2 regions of the Dysosmobacter sp. Phy genome follow, and region 2 is predicted to be linked to the other one. Evidence: riboswitches for the same ligand, from Rfam matches in the RefSeq annotation. Region 2 holds a riboswitch; the other holds the start of a gene.
The links. A riboswitch is a leader RNA that binds a small molecule or an ion and turns the genes downstream of it on or off. The one in region 2 is predicted to bind thiamine pyrophosphate.
Positions count from the first base shown of each region.

Region 1 (2,928 bases), 960 kb from region 2:
GTGTAGCCGCTGGGGTCCGTGGGGACCAATGTCCGGGCGGCCACGCCGTTGTCGGCGGCCTCCGGGGCCTCCAGGGGCGTCTCCGTCACCGGCTCGGTGACGATCTCCTCTGTCTCCCCCTCCGCCTCCGGCTGTTCGGCCCGGTCCGAGGACCACAGCTCCGCCACCGCCGGCCGGGCCGACAGCAGCAGGGGCGACTCCCCGATGGCCAGGGCCGCGGCGGCGGAGAGCTGGTCGGCCTGCCACAGGTCCCCCAGCTCCCAGTGGAGGATGCCCTGGGGCGCGGAGGTCCGCAGGGCCGTCCAGGCCTCTGAAAAGGTATCGCTGCCGGCGGTGACCGCCGCTGCCCACAGCGTTCCCGCCGCCAGGCACACCGCTCCGCCCCGCCGCAGGGCGCCGGAGAAAAAAGCCCGTCGCTTCATTTGTCTCACCTCTGGGACAACCTTATGCGCCGCCGGGGCAAAGTAGACCGGAAAAAACGGGAGCGCCGCAGGCGCTCCCGTTTGGGACAAGATGGGATTTACAGCTGCTCGATCCGGGCCAGAGCGGCGAAGTCGGCGGGGGTGAGGCTGGCGGCGGCATCCATCAGGGCGGCGCGGAAGGTGCCGGGGCCCCTTCCCGCGGCGGCCTCTTCCGCCCGGCGGGAACAGACCTTCCAGAAGGCGGAGGCCAGCACGGCGGCCTTGGCGGGGTCCGGCTCCACAGCGGCGAACACGCCGCACAGCACCGAGAGCATACAGCCCGTGCCGGTGACAAAGGCCATGAGATCGCTGCCGCCGGGCAGGCACCAGGCGGCGGTGCCGTCGGTGACGATGTCCTCCGGCCCGCTCAGCAGCACCGCCGTGTGGCGGCGGAGGGCCAGGGCTTTCGCCGCGGCCAGGCGGGCGTCCCGGCTGGCGGGATCGGGGCTGTCCACCCCCTGCTCCCGGCCGCTCTCCCCGGCCAGGGCCCGGGCCTCCCCCAGGTTCACCCGGAGGATGGAGGGCGTGGCGAGGTGCAGCAGCTCCCGGACCCGCCGCAGGCGCCAGGGGGAGGCCCCCACGCCCACCGGGTCCAGCACCATCGGCTGGGAAGCGGCGCCTGCCGCCTTGGCGCACAGGGCGCAGATCTCGAAGCGGATCTCATCCGGCGTGCCGGTGTTGAGCACCGTGGCGTCGGAGATGGCGGTGATGTCCGCCATCTCCTCCGGCGCGTGGGCCATCATGGGGCTGGCCCCCACCGCCAGGGCAAGGTTGGCGCAGTCGCCCGCGGTGACGATGTTGCTGACGCAGTGGATGAGGGGACGGCGCTGCCGGACCTCCTCCAGCCGGGTGAAATCGATCATGGATACACGCTCCTTGGGAGAGAATGCCTCAGCGGCTCAGGGTGGCCTGCATGGAGTGCAGGGCGCCGCTCTTCTTCAGGGCGGTCACCAGCACGCCGGCGATGATGGACCCGCCCACGGTGGACACCAGGAAGGGCACCACATAGGCGGTGTAGCCGATGGAGCCGGCCACCACGCCCATGAAGGCGATGGCGATGGGGTAGGACAGCAGGCCGCCGATGATGCCGGTGCCGAACACCTCGGCGCACAGGGTGCCCAGCAGGTTCTTGGACTTCCAGTACACCAGGCCGCACAGCAGCGCGCCGCACATGCTGCCCGGGAAGGCCAGCAGGGACCCCAGGCCCAGAAGGTTGCGCAGGAGGCTGGCCACGAAGGCCACGGCCACGCCGTACCAGGGACCCAGGAACACGGCGCACAGGACGTTCACCATGTGCTGCACCGGGGCGCACTTGCTGGAAAAGACGGGGAAGGAGAACAGGCTCCCCACGACGGCCACGGCGCACAGCACGCCGGCCAGGGCCAGCTTCTTGGTGGAAATGCTTCTCATGACAAAAAACTCCTTTGATGAAAGAATGGCAGGGAGAAAACGGCGATCCAAGGCAGCGTCTCCTCCTTGCAGGGCAAGGCACAGGCGGATACACCTCCGCCTGCGGAGAAATGCGGTCGAGGCTCACTGGCCTCCTCTCACGCCGGAACACGGCTTCCCATCGCTGCTTGGCCGGCCCGGACCCAGGGCGCTCCCCCTCGGCCCGCTCCCGGATGGCCCGGGGCGCCGGAAAACGGTTTTCTCTCCACGCTCCTTTCTCAAAAGAGTGGAAAAACGGCGGGGGACCCACCTGGGCCGCCCGCCGCGTCAGCTCGGATGATGACTTCCTACGGTGGCATTACCCACATCAGGTGGAGGGTCGAAGCGGTCGCTTCCTCTCAGCCGAATGGCTCCCCTGTGTTTTTACGAGGCCTATTATGGCACCGCCAACCGGGCTTGTCAAGGGCGGCGGCAAAAAGAGCGTGAAAAAATCCACGGACTGCCCTTGCAATGTGGAAAAAAGAGGCGTATATTAAACAATAAGTAAACAAAGGGGAGTCCGTATCGCCGGGCTGAGAGGGGACCGCCAAGGTCCCGACCTGACCTGATTTGGATCATGCCAACGTAGGGAAATCATGGGGCGTATCGCCGCGGACGACCGATTTTGGTGTGTCCGCGGTTTTTTGCGTCATAAGGAGGAGCCATATGAAACTCAACGGAAGCCAGCTGCGGCTGTATGCCGTCACCGACCGGGCCTGGGCGGCGGACGAGGACGCCCTCATGGACCAGATCGCCGCCGCCATCGACGGCGGCGCGGGCATCGTGCAGCTGCGGGAAAAGCACCTGGACCACGACGCCTTTTTGAAGGAGGCGAAGCGCTTTGTGGCGCTGTGCCGGGAGAAGGGCGCCGTCAGCATCATCAACGACGATGTGGACATCGCCCTGGCGGCGGACGCCGACGGCGTCCACGTGGGCCAGGAGGACCTGGCCGCCGGCCGGGCCCGGGAGGTCCTGGGGCCGGACAAGATCGTGGGCGTCTCCGCCCACAATGTGACCGAGGCCCTGGCGGCCCAGGCGG
Region 1 is NZ_CM136997.1:1,213,466-1,216,393, forward strand. Features, by position in the region: gene spoIIP (stage II sporulation protein P) at 1-422, opposite strand, end outside; gene thiM (hydroxyethylthiazole kinase) at 521-1,324, opposite strand; gene thiW (energy coupling factor transporter S component ThiW) at 1,353-1,871, opposite strand; TPP riboswitch at 2,178-2,277, opposite strand; gene thiE (thiamine phosphate synthase) at 2,556-2,928, shown strand, end outside.
Region 1: linked by a shared signal. The riboswitch ahead of thiW (energy coupling factor transporter S component ThiW) and the one ahead of ACVDHE_RS10695 (energy-coupled thiamine transporter ThiT) in region 2 are both predicted to bind thiamine pyrophosphate.

Region 2 (2,928 bases):
TATGCGGCGCTGAAGATTGTGGCAGGCGTTCTGGTGCTTCACTACGGAAAGCGGTACGCGGAAAAGGTGAAGCGGGAGGAGGGACAGGAATGAGCTCGATCTTCTGGGGATTTTTCCTGGTATTTGTGAATTTCAATCTGACGGTGAACGGCCATGTGCTGAACCTGCTGCCGCCCTTTGCGGGGTATCTGCTGGTGATGAAGGGCTGCCGGGAGCTGGAGGGGGAGAGTAGCCTCTTCGCCTCCATCCGGCCTTTCGCCCTGGGCATGGCCGTGTATACGGGTATTTTGTGGCTGGGGGACCTGCTGGCCGTCACCGGTCAGGGCAGCTGGCTGACGGTGCTGCTGGGCCTCGCGGCTCTGGCGGTGTCGCTGTACGTGTCCTGGGCGGTGGTCCAGGCCATCCGGGATACGGAGGGGCGCCGGGGGGCGGATCTGAACAGCGCCTCCCTGAAAACCGGCTGGACGGTGCTGGCCGTGGCCCAGGTTGCCTCCTGGATCCTGGCGATCCTGGGCTCCCTGCTGGCGCTGATAGGCGTGATCGCGGGCCTGGTGGGCATCGTCTGGTTCCTGGCCGCCCTCTGGCGCAGCCGGAAGCTCTTTGAGGCCCTGCCGCCTCCCGGCGGCGCGGCTATGGACTGACGACGGGAAGGAAGCGATCGGATGGAGACGGTGCTGCCTCTGGCGCGGCTGGAGGAGATGCAGGCGTACATGGACCCGCGGGTCCTGCGCCATATCCACGAGGGACAGAGTGAGGCCTTCGAGGGGTTCGAGGGCTTCGACCTGATCGCCTTCGACTGGTACGACGTCCGCAGCGACCGGACGGAGGACGCCCGGTTCCTGCTGTATCTGGACCGGGAGCGCCTCCTGTGCTTCTGCGGGGAGGAGCGGGGCCTGACCCGGGCCCGGGAGATCTTCGCCGCTTTGGAGGAGGAGCCGCTCTCCCGGGAGCAGCTGCTCCACCGCTTCTTCGTCCGGCTGCTGATGGGGGACATGGACCACCTGGACGCCCTGGAGGGGGAGATCGCCGACGGCGAGGACGCCGTCCTGGCCCGGCCCGACGGAGACTGCCTGGCGCAGATCGCCGCCTGGCGGCGGGAGCTGCTGCGGCTGCGGCGGTACTATGAGCAGCTGGACTCCATCTTCCGGGAGTTGGCGGACAATGAAAACAGCCTGCTGAGCCAGGAGACCGCCCGCCGCTTTTCCAACCTTGGCAACCGGACGGAGCGGTATCTTAATACCGTCCAGGACCTGCGGGAGTCCGTGTCCCACCTGCGGGAGGCCTACCAGTCCCAGCTGTCCATCCGGCAGAACGACCTGATGAAGGTGTTCACGGTGGTGACGGCGGTGTTCCTGCCCCTGACCCTTCTGACCGGCTGGTACGGCATGAACTTCGCCGCCATGCCGGAGCTGCGGTGGCGCTACGGCTACCCGGCGGTGATCGGCCTGAGCGCGGTCATCGTGGGGGCGCTGCTGTGGTGGTTCAAGCGGAAAAAGTGGCTGTGAGGCCTTGCAAAGCTGGTCGAAACGTGGTAGGATGAGCCCATCAAGTTCATAGATTGTGGACCGGGGAGCTTGTTGCAACAGGCTGAGAGGGCGCTGAGAGCGCCGACCCGTGACCTGATGTGGGTAATGCCAACGTAGGGAGCCGTCAATGATCGACGCGCGGGGAGATCTCCGCGTACCAGCGCCTTCCCGGCAGCCCGGGAGGGCGCTTTTTTCATGCCGCCCGCCGGTCCGCGGTCAGATCGACAAGGAGGAAGTTCATCATGCTGCAACTGTTCGTCAATGCCGAGGGCGGCCTCACCACCGCCGGATACGTCCTCAGCGGGGCTTTGATGGCCCTGTTCCTGCTGGCGGGCCTGGCCCTGTCCGGCGGGAAGGAGACCCGGGGTATGAGCGCCCGGCACCTGGCCTACTGCGCCATGGCGGTGGCCCTGGCCTATGTCACGTCCTTCATCAAGCCCTTCGCCGAGATGCCCTACGGCGGGTCCGTAACCCTGCTGAGCATGCTGTTCATCGTGCTGATCGGCTACTGGTACGGCGTCCGCACCGGCGTGCTGGTGGGCCTTGCCTACGGTGTGCTGCAATTTTTGCAGGAGCCCTACTTCCTGACGCTGTTCCAGGTCTGCTGCGACTATGTGTTCGCCTTTGCCGCCCTGGGCCTTTCCGGCCTGTTCCGGGGAAAGAAAAACGGCCTGGTGATCGGCTACATCGCGGCGGTGCTGGCCCGGGGCTTTTTCCACTCCCTGGGCGGATACCTCTACTGGATGGACTACATGCCGGAGAATTTCCCCCAGTCCCTGAAGGCGGTGTATCCCATCGTCTACAATTACAGCTACCTGCTGGCGGAGGGGATCATCACGGTCATCGTGCTGAAGGTGCCCGCAGTCAGCAAAGCCCTGGAGCGGGTGAGCCGCAGCGCGGTGCGGTAAGCGCTGCCCCCGCCGGTTCCCTCTCACAGAAAAACAGGCCGCCCCGTCGGGGCGGCCTGTTTTGACGCCGATCTATTTTTTGCAGCCCCGGCAGTGGGCGCAGTCCCCGCCGCAGCCGGGATGCCGGCGGCAGGACCGCAGGGCGAAGAACAGCCACACGCCCAGGGCCAGAAGGATCAGAAGTTCCATCGGGTTCCCTCCTTACAGGATCAGCAGCGCCAGCCGGTATACGATGAAGGCCACCGCCCAGGCGATCACGCACTGGCTCAGGGCCACGCCCGCGGCCTTCCAGCCGGAGCGCAGCTCCCGCCGCACCGCGCTGATGGCGGCGACGCAGGGGGTGTACAGCAGCGTGAAGGCCAAAAAGCCCGCGGCGGCCGCCGGAGTGAACAGCGTCCCCAGGGCGGCGGCGCCCACATCTGTGCCGGAGCCGGTGAGGATGCCCAGGGTGGAGATGACGGACTCCTTGGCGATGAAGCCGGTGATGAGGGCCG
Region 2 is NZ_CM136997.1:2,174,395-2,177,322, forward strand. Features, by position in the region: gene ACVDHE_RS10680 (hypothetical protein) at 1-93, shown strand, start outside; gene ACVDHE_RS10685 (hypothetical protein) at 90-641, shown strand; gene ACVDHE_RS10690 (magnesium transporter CorA family protein) at 663-1,505, shown strand; TPP riboswitch at 1,557-1,663, shown strand; gene ACVDHE_RS10695 (energy-coupled thiamine transporter ThiT) at 1,769-2,434, shown strand; gene ACVDHE_RS10700 (FeoB-associated Cys-rich membrane protein) at 2,507-2,623, opposite strand; gene feoB (ferrous iron transport protein B) at 2,636-2,928, opposite strand, start outside.